Regions from separate parts of the Kribbella polygonati genome, predicted to be linked through region 1. Evidence: riboswitches for the same ligand, from Rfam matches in the RefSeq annotation. Region 1 holds a riboswitch; the other holds the start of a gene.
What was found. A riboswitch is a leader RNA that binds a small molecule or an ion and turns the genes downstream of it on or off. The one in region 1 is predicted to bind S-adenosylmethionine.
Positions count from the first base shown of each region.

Region 2: another riboswitch for S-adenosylmethionine. It lies ahead of ACQHIV_RS14035 (aminotransferase class V-fold PLP-dependent enzyme); the one in region 1 lies ahead of thrC (threonine synthase).

Region 1 is NZ_CP190129.1:5,079,856-5,085,321, reverse strand. It holds gene otsB (trehalose-phosphatase) at 1-111, shown strand, start outside; gene ACQHIV_RS24040 (hypothetical protein) at 77-544, opposite strand; gene ACQHIV_RS24035 (Fic family protein) at 642-1,805, shown strand; gene ACQHIV_RS24030 (DNA-3-methyladenine glycosylase family protein) at 1,835-2,779, shown strand; SAM riboswitch class I at 3,461-3,600, shown strand; gene thrC (threonine synthase) at 3,615-4,880, shown strand; gene ACQHIV_RS24020 (ubiquitin-like small modifier protein 1) at 4,877-5,155, shown strand; gene ACQHIV_RS24015 (zinc-dependent alcohol dehydrogenase family protein) at 5,170-5,466, shown strand, end outside.
Region 2 is NZ_CP190129.1:2,928,086-2,933,551, forward strand. It holds partial or broken gene ACQHIV_RS14020 (DUF4184 family protein) at 1-520, opposite strand, end outside; gene ACQHIV_RS14025 (DUF6351 family protein) at 530-2,623, opposite strand; gene ACQHIV_RS14030 (DinB family protein) at 2,688-3,203, opposite strand; SAM riboswitch class IV at 3,300-3,413, shown strand; gene ACQHIV_RS14035 (aminotransferase class V-fold PLP-dependent enzyme) at 3,430-4,794, shown strand; gene ACQHIV_RS14040 (prolyl oligopeptidase family serine peptidase) at 4,805-5,466, opposite strand, start outside.

The DNA.
Region 1 (5,466 bases):
CGGTCCTCGAACGCGACCGAGCTGATCGACGCCGCGGACATCGTGGTCGACGACCCGAGCGGCGTGGTGACCGTCCTCACGGCCCTTTCGGACGCGATCGCAGCCCGCTGAACGCCTGCGTCACGGTCCGCCCGAGTGGCTGGACCGGACGCTCGACGTACCCGCCGTCCTTCAGGTTCGCGAGCCGCTCGAACGGGTTCCGGGACGCCGGGTCGCCGGTGAGCAAGAACGAGACGACGACGCCGACGACGTACAACGGCAGCATCGGCAGCCCGAGCAGACAGAAGTACTGCCACGAGTGCCGCTCCTCGTGCCGGACCAGCGCCGCGTCCTCGAAGTACGACCGGTCGTGCTTGCTCAGAACCACGTTCCCGATCGTGAACGCCCCCGCCACCGGGAACCCCAGCCGATACCCATTCGCAAAGAACAACCCCCGCGGCCCCCGACTGAACCGCGCCCGCCCAACCACCCCTACCACCGCCCCCGCCAGCGTCGACAGATTGACGAAGTTACCGACAAGCTTCACCCACTGCCAGGCGGTCATGTCGCTCAGTATCGAGCCGGATGTCCCGATGTCGCAATTCTTAGGACACGGAAGATACGATGTCCTAAGAATCAAGACATTGAGACATCGGAGCCTGATGACGATCTTCGGCACGCCGGAACCAGATCTCGAGGACCAACAGGTCCTCGAGCAGATCCACGCGTACCGCTCCGAGCTCACCGACGTCCTCCGGGTGCCGCGGCGCTGGGTCGGTGGACTCAGGCGGAGCATGCTGGCCCGGGCGATCCAGGGCTCGAACAGCATCGAGGGGTACGACGTCAAGCTCGACGACGCCGCCGCTGCTCTCGACGACGAGGAAGCGTTGAGCGCCGACGACCGCACGTTCGCGGAGATCCGTGGCTACCGGCAGGCGCTCGGCTACGTCCTGGCGATGGCGAAGGATCCCGACTTCCGGCTGGACGTGTCCGCCGTCCGCGGCATGCACTTCATGATGCTCGGTCACGATCTGTCGAAGAGCCCGGGCAGCTATCGGCAAGGTGTGGTCTACGTCCACGACGAGGCCAGCGGCCAGAACGTGTACGAAGGGCCGCCTGCTGAGGACGTGCCGGGTCTGGTGTCCGAGTTGACCGACAGCCTGATGGCCGCCGATGTCGTGGACCCGCTGGTACAGGCCGCGATGGCGCACCTCAACCTGGTGATGATCCATCCGTTCCGCGACGGGAACGGCCGGATGGCGCGGGCGTTGCAGACGCTCGTGCTGTCTTGTGGCGGTATCGGCGAGCCGGCGTTCTCGAGCATCGAGGAGTGGCTGGGCAGCAACACCGAGGAGTACTACGCCGTGCTCGCGGCGACAGGCGCCGGTGCCTGGCATCCGGAGCGGTCGGCCGGGCTGTGGGTGAAGTTCAACCTGCGGGCGCATCACATCCAGGCGCAGACGGTTCGGCGGCGCTATCGCGAAGCCGGGAAGCTCTGGCAGCTGTTCGACGAGGTGATCGACGAGTTCGACTTGCCGGAGCGGGTAGCGAACGAACTGTTCGATGCCTCCCTCGGGTTCCGGATGCGCCGCTCCACGTATGTGCGTCGGGCCGGGATCGAAGAGCGGACAGCATCGCGTGACTTGGCGAAGCTCACAGAACTCCAACTCTTGCAGGCTGTCGGAGAGACCAAAGGGCGGCATTACGTAATGGGCGGTCGCCTGACGCTGATCGTGCAAGCAGCGTTGGCAAACCGGGAGCCGTTGGTCGATCCTTACCCGTGGATGCGCGGGCGATTGGCGGCGGCGCCCAGACCGGCGCGGTAGTTGTCGGTGGGGTGGGTAAGACTTGGTGGGTGAGTTCGGTGGTGCGGGTCTGGCGTCCGGGGCGGGTGGTGGATCCGCATTCGGTGATCGGTGGGTTGCGGAAGGGGCCCGGTGATCCGGCGTACGTGTTCGATCCGGGGCGGCGGACGGTGTGGCGGGCGACGCGGACGCCGGAGGGGCCGGTGCTACTGCGGTTGACGCCGTACGCCGGGACCGTCGAGGCGGAGGCGTGGGGACCGGGGGCGGCGTGGGCGCTGGACGGCGTACCGGAGCTGCTGGGGGAGCGGGACAGCTGGGACGGGTTCGAGCCGCTGCCGGAGCACCGGGCGCTGGTGGACGCGGCGCGGCGGTTCCCGCACGTCCGGGTGCCGCGGTCGCGGGCGGTGTTCGAGGCGATGGCGGCGGCCGGGATCGAGCAGGTGGTGACCGGCAAGGAGGCGTTCCGCGCGTGGCGGTTGCTGCTGCGTGAGTACGGCGAGCCCGCGCCGGGGCCTCGCGAGCAGGGCAACCGGGTGCTGATGGTGCCGCCGTCGCCGGAGGAGTGGCGGCTGATCCCGTCGTGGCAGTACCTGCGGGCAGGCGTCGAGGGCCGGCGGTCGCGGGTGGTGCTGACCGCGGCGTCGCGGGCGTCGGCGCTGGAGCGCACACTCGAGCTGACCGACGGGGCCGAGGTCGAGCGGCGGCTGCGGTCGCTGCCGGGGGTGGGCGTGTGGACGGCGGCCGAAGTACGGCAGCGGGCGCACGGCGACGCGGACGCGTTCTCGTTCGCGGACTACCACGTGTCCCGGAACGTCTCGTACGCGCTGATCGGCGAGGAACTGGACGACGACGGCTGCGCCGAACTCATCGAGCCGTACCGCGGCCACCGCTTCCGCGTCCAACGCCTCCTCGAACTCGCCGGCCTAGGTCACCCCCGCTTCGGCCCCCGCAAGTCCCTCCCCACCCACACCCCCGGCGCAACCCACCGTCTCTAACCGACCCACCCCACCTGCCACCCCACCCGCCGGCCTCCGCCAACCTCGGCTTCGGGCCCGCAAGTCCCTCCCGACCCACCCCTGACGCAATCCACCGGCGCTAAGGGCCACCCCACTCGCCACCCCCACTCGCCGGCCCCGCCATCTCCGCTTCGGCCCCCGTAAGTCCCTCCCCATCCATCCCTGGCGCAACCCACCGGCGCTAACCAGACCGCCCAGCCGCCGTCCCCCCGCGCCGACCCGTTCCGCTGCGCGTCGGTGTGCGGCCCGAGCGACGCCGGCAAGTCCGTCCTCGCGGCGGTCGCGGCCCGGCTGCAGGACTCGTTGACCTACCGCCGCGCCTCCCGCCGCGCGCCTCCCGCCCGCGCCTCCCGCCGCGCGCCTCCCGGCCGCGCCTCTCGCCGCGCGTTCCGCCGCGCCTCCCACCTCGCCTCCCACCTCGCCTCCGGGCGCGCCTCTCAGGCCACCTCCTGCCTCGCCTCCCGTCCTCGGCGGACGGTTGGTGGGTGGTTCACGTTCGCCCAGGCCATCACAATCGGCGCGGGAGGCGCCGCGCCCCGCTCGGTGGTCGCTCGGCGGGGGAATTGTGATGGCCTGCAGGTCCGGTCCGGGGTGAGATCGCGCGTCTCGAATGGTGGGATCACAAGACACAATATGGACCCGATTGGGTAATCTCGGGGGAGCTCATCCAGAGGGACTGAGGGAAACGGCCCGTTGACGTCCCGGCAACCCTCCCCGTGGAGCCCCCGTCCGGGAGCGATCGCGAGGGAACGGTGCCAAATCCGTCCCGTGCCGAGATCCGGTTCCGGGGAAGATGAGAGGGGAAACCTCACTCATGAGCCTGACCGCCGCCGGTACCCACACCCTCCGTGAAGGTGCCTTTGGCAACGGTACGCACCTCAGCTGTCGCGCCTGCGGCGCGAAGTCCCCGCTGGGCCCGTTCTACGCCTGTATGGAGTGCTTCGGTCCGCTGGAGGTCGGGTACGAGTACCCGACCATCACCCGCGAGCAGATCGAGGCCGGCCCGAAGAATATCTGGCGCTACCAGCCGCTGCTCCCCGTCCCCGTCGACGTGGCGAGCTTCCCGAACACCGAGCCCGGCTACACCCGGCTCGTCGACGCGCAGAACCTGGCCCGCGAGCTCGGCCTGCGCAAGCTGTGGGTGAAGGACGACTCCGGCAACCCGACGCACTCCTTCAAGGACCGCGTCGTGGCCAGCGCCCTGAGCGCGACCCGTGAGCTCGGCATGAAGGTCTTCGCCTGCCCCTCCACCGGCAACCTCGCGAACGCCGTCGCCGCGGCCGCCGCCCGGGCCGGCATCCGCTCCGTGGTCTTCATCCCGAAGGACCTCGAGCGGCCCAAGATCATCACCACCGCCGTGTACGGCGGCACGCTGGTCGCCGTCGACGGCAACTACGACGACGTGAACAAGCTCGCCTCCGAGATCGCCGGCGAGGAGGAGGGCTGGGCGTTCGTCAACGTCAACGTCCGCCCGTACTACTCCGAAGGCTCCAAGACGCTCGCCTTCGAGATCGCCGAGCAGCTCGGCTGGCGGCTGCCGCAGCAGATCGTGATCCCGGTCGCGTCCGGCTCCCAGCTGACCAAGATCGACAAGGGCTTCACCGAGCTCGGCAAGCTCGGGCTGGTCGACGCCACGGACTACAAGGTGTACGGCGCGCAGGCGACCGGGTGCTCCCCGGTGGCGCAGGCGTTCCGCGACGGCCACGACGTGGTGAAGCCGGTGAAGCCGGACACCATCGCGAAGTCGCTGGCGATCGGGAACCCGGCGGACGGTCCGTACGTGCTGGACGTGGCCCGCCGTACCGGCGGCGCGATCGAGGACGTCAGCGACGAAGAGGTCGTCGAGGGCATCCAGCTGCTGGCCCGGACCGAGGGCATCTTCGCCGAGACCGCGGGCGGGGTGACGGTCGCAACGCTGAAGAAGCTGATCGCCACCGGCCAGCTCGACCCCGAGGCCGAGACGGTGATCATCAACTCCGGCGACGGGCTGAAGACGCTTGACGCCGTGGCCGACCGGGTCGGCCCCAAGGTGACCATTCCCGCGTCGTACGACGCCTTCGTGAAGGCAGGCCTGCAGTGAGTGTGAGTGTGCGCGTCCCGACCATCCTGCGGCCCTACACCCAGGGCGCCTCCGAGGTCTCCGCCGAGGGCGGCACACTGACCGAGGTGCTCGACTCGCTCGACACGTCGTACCCCGGCATCAAGGGCCGCGTCCTCGACGAGTCCGGCGAGCTGCGCCGCTTCGTGAACGTGTATGTCGACGATGACGACGTACGGTTCGCCGAGGGTCTGCAGACCGCGATCAAGGACGGCGGCCAGGTCTCCATCATCCCGGCGGTCGCGGGCGGTTGCTGAATTAGTCTGCTCGCATGCGAGCGGTTGTGGTGTCGGAGTACGGCGTACTGCCTGAGGTTCGGGAGGTGCCGGAGCCTCCGGTCGAGGCGGGCTCGGTCGTCTTGAAGGTTGAGGCGACCGGGTTGTGCCGGAGTGACTGGCATGGGTGGATGGGGCACGACTCGGACATTGTGTTGCCGCATGTGCCTGGGCATGAGCTGGCGGGGACGATCGCGGCGGTCGGGGCCGGGGTGTCCGGGTGGGCGGTCGGGGATCGGGTGACTACGCCGTTCATCTGTGCGTGCGGGACGTGTGAGCAGTGCCTCGAGGGC
Region 2 (5,466 bases), 2.2 Mb from region 1:
CGGTACAGCCAGATCGCAAGGATCAGGCAGCCGCCGATCGTGGAGACGTACTGGAGGGTGCGGTTGATGTCGTCGAAAACATCCGGAAACCGGCGGACGAAGTACCCGTCGCCATGCGTGAGGAGTCCCAGACCACGTGGGTCAGCGCGCCGACGACGGCGGAAACGGCCGTCCAGAGCAGAACCATCGGCGACCGCAGGTGAAGCGGGCGGACCACCGGCAACCGGGCTGCCAGGGCAGGTGGCGCGAGGGCGACGAGCGGACGCTTCAGGAGCAGGTTGAAGACCAGGACGAGCAGCAACGCCAGCAGTGGGTCGAGCCAGAACGCCGACATGAACTTGTGCGTCAGCGTCAGCGTGAAGTTCCCGTTGATGTACTGCGTGGCGATCCGGTAGACCGCTCCGACGTACAGGAGGTCAGGTGCCACCGCACCGGCCACCAATGCCGACGCCACGAAGGGTCGCCGGACCAGCGGGAGGACAGCTGCGGGGTGGGCCAGAGTGAAGGGCACACCCCGCACCCTATTGGTTCAGAACGTCGGCCAACTGCCTGCCAGCGGCTGCTGCCCGACACCCGGCGCCGACCAGTTGCAGACACCGTTAGGGAACGTCTGCCGCAGCGCCTTCCACTGCACGGACGTCAGCTTGACCTTGTAGTCGGACTTGTTGAGCGGCTGCAGGCGGCACTTGATGATGTCGTTGGCAACGGATGCACCGGCCACCTGCCGCGGCGCCGGCCAGGCCGGGTAGAACGTGTTGCACCGCGTCGTGCCGATGCCGTCCACCTGTGTCTCGACGATCTTCTGGTTGGTGGGACTCCAGCATGCGTCGGTGAGCGCGCCGGGCTTGTTGCGCATCAGTTTCGCGTGCGGCGAGCCCGGGCCGTGGTCCGCGTCCACCGCGTCCATCCACTGATCGAGCGAGGCGAGCGCGTCGGTCAGCACCGGGTTCTTCGTACTGAACCCGCCCGGCGCGTCGCCCGCCTGGACGAGCATGACCTGGTTGCCGGCGTCACCGTTGGCCTTGCGCAACCGCTCCCGGAGCGAGAACGAGTGGAAGATCAGGTGGATGTCGCCGTTCGGCTGCTCGTCCCAGTACTGCCGGTAGTCGATGATCGGCGTACTGGCCAGTCCCCCGCCGCCGCTGATCAGCTGCCCGGTCCGGTACGCCGTATCGATCGCCTGCGGGTCCGCGACGGTCCTCGCCGGTACGAAGTTCGCGTCGGTGTCGAAGCCGCCGACCGTCTTGTTCAGGTCGAGGAACTGCGCGACCGAGATCTTGCCCGCGTTCAAGGCGTCCAGGCCGTACTGGATCCCGACGTTGTCCAGCGGCCTCCTGGCAGCGCCCGTGCGCGGATCCTTGCCCCAGATGTTGACCTGGTGGTCGTACACGTCGCAACGCGCGCCCCGGGGGTTCGTCACCGGGTCGTAGCGGTCCTCGACCGGTAGTTGCGCAGGGCAATAGACCCGCGGGTCGATCCGGCGGCCGGCGCCGGCCAGGTTGGCGATCGTGCCGACCTTGCCGAAGCCCGCGGCGGCCCGCTTCTGCTCGTCGGTCCAGCCGGTCGCGGACCGGAAGTAGTGATCGAGCAGCAACGCGTCGGTGATCGTGTGCAGGGTCGCGAACCCGACCTCCGGGAACACGCAGGACGCGACGATCCCGTCCAGCAGCCCCGGGTAGTCGTCGGCGATCTGGAACACCTGGTACGAGCCGCCGGAGCAGCCCCAGCCGATCGTCTGGCGGGGTACGCCGATCGTCTCCAGGATGTGTTCCCGCGTCATCGCCATGGTCTCGGCGGCGAGCACGCCGTTGCAGTTGATGCCGAAGACGTTCAGGCTCGACGACGCCACGGCGTACCCCTGCCCGAGCAGTACGTCGTCGTTGATGCCGCCGGTCCCGCTCCCCTGCTGGTACCACCCGCCGGGGCAGCCGCCGCCGAACGTGTAGACCAGCCGGCCGTTCCAGCCGCTCGGCGGCTTCACGACGCTCGGCTCACCGCCCGCGGGGTCGTTGAGTACGGCGTACTCGTAGATCGACCGGTTGATGACGCCGGTCTCGACCCGGACGATGTACGGCACCGTGCGGCCGTCCGAGGTGGTCGTGGTCGCGAGGTCGGCCGGCTTCGTCGACGGCAGCACCTTGAGCGAGCGGTCGGCCGTGGAGCGGTACAGGTAGTCGACGCGGGTCGGCACCGTGCAGTTCGCGTCGGACGGCGGGCCGAGCTTGACCTTCGCGAGCGTGACGAAGTCCGCCGTTCCGCAGACGTACGGCGTCTCGTGCGGACCGGCGAGGAGTGGTCCGCTGCGTGGATGGTTGGTGATCACGAGCCGCGACGAGGCGGCCGTGATCGTGTTGGATCCGTCGGTGAGGCCTTGGACGACGCCGATGAGGCGGTCCTGCTGGCGGGTGAACGCGCTACTGACGTCCTTCCCGTTCAGCCGGATCTCGAGGTCGTCCAGGTGCCGCCCGGTGATCCCGAGCAGCACGTTCCCGTCGCTCACCAGGTCGGCGCGCGGGGTGGACAGGACCTCGATCCGTACGTCGGCGGCCGCGCTGGCGGGGGTCACCAGGACGGCCGCGAACATCGCGGTCAGAAGGGCAACGAGGGCGGTCGGTCGCTTCATGTGATGAGTCGATCACAGCAGGTCCCGGGCCGGAAGAGCTCGTGGCAATCGGTTTCCAGCCACTTCAGGCCCCGGTCGTACCGTCCAGCTGCTCGCGGACCAGGTCGGCGTGCCCGCAGTGCCGCGCGTACTCCCCGATCAGGTGGATGTAGATCATCCGCAACGACGACTCGGTCCCGCCGAACGTGAACCGGTCGTCGAGCGAGCGCCCGGCAGCCGCCTCGTCCGACAGCTTCCACTCGGCGATCAGCCCGTCGTACGCCGCCTCCGCGTCAGCCGGGTCGATGCGCTCGAAGTCCGCGTCCTTGCCCAGCTCGGGCGCGAACAGCGGCTCGGCCGGCTCGTCGGCGAGGTGGATCCGGAACCAGATCCGCTCGACCTTGGTGAGGTGCCGGATCAGGCCGAGCAGCGAGAGGTTCGACGGCGGCGACGGCCGTTCGGCCAGCTGCTCCGCGGTCAGACCGGCGCATTTCATCAGCAGCGTGGAGCGGTAGAAGTCCAGATATCCTTGCAGCAGTTCGCGTTCCGGTGCCGTCAGCGAGCCGTCCGGCCGCTCGACCGCGGGGGCAGTCCAGGTCATCGCCATCCTCACGTCGTCCCACGATGTGTTCAGCCATCTCATCACATGAGATTCGCACTGGCGGAGTCCGTGTCCCGTTCGTTACCGTTCTCGGCAGGTCATGAGTGTCAGCGACAAGCCCCGGCTCGCTGGCCGGCAACCCTCCTCCGCGGTGGGGTGCCCCGGGTGAAGACCAGGCCGTGCGGATACCCCGTTCGGCAAGCGCGGACTTCCTGGGAGCAGATCCATGTCGATCCTGTCCATTCTCGAGCCGGCGAGCACCACCACCCCGCGGCCGGCCGGCAAGCGGCAGCTCACCGGCAACATCCCCGCGACCGTCGGCTCGGACCTGCTGGTCCCGCTGGCCGACGGCCGGGTCACCGACTACGCGAACTTCGACCACGGCGCGAGCGCCCCGTGTCTGGAGTCCGTGCGGGCCAGTGTCGAGGCGGCGCTGCCGTCGTACGCCTCGGTGCACCGCGGCAACGGGTACGCCTCCCGGATCACGACCCAGTGGTACGAGCGGGCCCGCGCCGAGGTGCACGCGTTCGTCGGCGCGCGCTCCACGGACCAGGTGATCTTCACCCGCCAGACCACCGACGCGCTGAACCTGCTCGCGAACGCCGTACCGCAGGACGCGACCGTGATCGTGTTCGAGTCCGAGCACCACGCCGCGCTGCTGCCCTGGCCCGCCGAGCGGACCGTCCGGCTCAAGGCCCCGGCCAGCCAGACCGAGGCCGTCGCGAACGTCGCCGACGCGCTCCGCGAGGCCCCCGAGGGACCGCGGCTGGTCGTCGTCACCGGCGCGTCGAACGTGACCGGCGAGATTTTCCCGATCGCCGAGATCGCCAAGGTGGCCAAGGCGCACGGAGCGCGGGTCTGCCTGGACGCGGCGCAGCTCGCCCCGCACCGCCCGGTCGACATCGCCGGCCTGGACGTCGACTGGGTCGCGCTGTCCGGCCACAAGCTCTACGCCCCGTACGGCGCCGGCGCGCTGATCGGCCGCTCCGACTGGCTCGACGCGGCCGACCCGTACCTGTACGGCGGCGGCGCGACCCACGCCGTCACCAGCGACACCGTTGTCTGGTCGACCGGCCCGGCACGGCACGAGGGCGGCTCCCCGAACGTCATCGGCGCCATCGCGCTGGCCAGCGCCTGCGCCGCGATCACCAAGCACCGCGACGCGATCGAGCAGCACGAGCGCAGCCTGCTGGCCCGGCTGCGCACCGGACTCGCCCAGCTCGACGGCGTCACGACGTACTCGATCTTCGGCGAGGACGCGGACCGGGTCGGCACCGTGTGCTTCACGGTCGAGGGTCTGACCTCGACGCTCGTGTCCGCGGCGTTGAGCGCCGAGTACGGCATCGGTGTCCGGGACGGGAAGTTCTGCGCGCACCCGCTCGTCGGTCACCTGCTCGCGAACAGCCCCGAGCACGGTACGGCGGTCCGCGCCAGCCTCGGCCTCGGGACGACCCGGGAGCACGTGGACCGGCTCGTCAACGCCGTACGGACACTGGTTACGACCGGCCCGCGCACGGAGTACACGGAGAGCGCCCACGGCTGTCAGCCCGCCGACGATCCCCGCGACCTCCACGCACCGCGGATCTGGTGACGCGGTCCTCCTACTGCTCAGGAGGTACGAGACCTACATGGTGAGCAGCGAACGCCAGTAGGTCCGCCCACTCCGACGCGACCATCGCGGCAGGTTTGCCGAAGCCATGGCCGGTGTTGACCTCCACCCGCGTCAAGACCGGCTGCGGACCAGCCTGCGCATGCTGCAGCGCGGCGATGAACTTGTGGCTGTGCAGCGGTACGACGCGGTCGTCGTGATCGCCCGTGACCACAAGCGTCGCCGGGTACGCCGTACCGTCGCTGACGCGATGCAACGGCGAGTAGGCCAGCAGGTCCTCGAACTGCTCCGGGTCACTGGGCAGCCCGTAGTCGGACGCCCAGGCCGCTCCCACTGTGAACAGGTGGAACCGCAGCATGTCCAGCACGCCCACGCCGGGCAGGGCGACCGCGAACAGGTCCGGCCGCTGCGTCATGACCGCGCCGACGAGCAGGCCGCCGTTGCTGCGGCCGTGGATCGCCAACTGGGACGGCGTGGTCACACCGGTGTCTCTTAGGTCCTCGGCGACCGCGATGAAGTCGTCGAACACGTTCTGCTTGTTCTTGAGCCGCCCTGCGTCGTGCCACTCGCTCCCGTACTCACCACCGCCACGCAGGTTCGCGATCACCAGCACACCCCCGGCCGCGAGCCATGCGGGCCAGCCCGGTCGGTAGT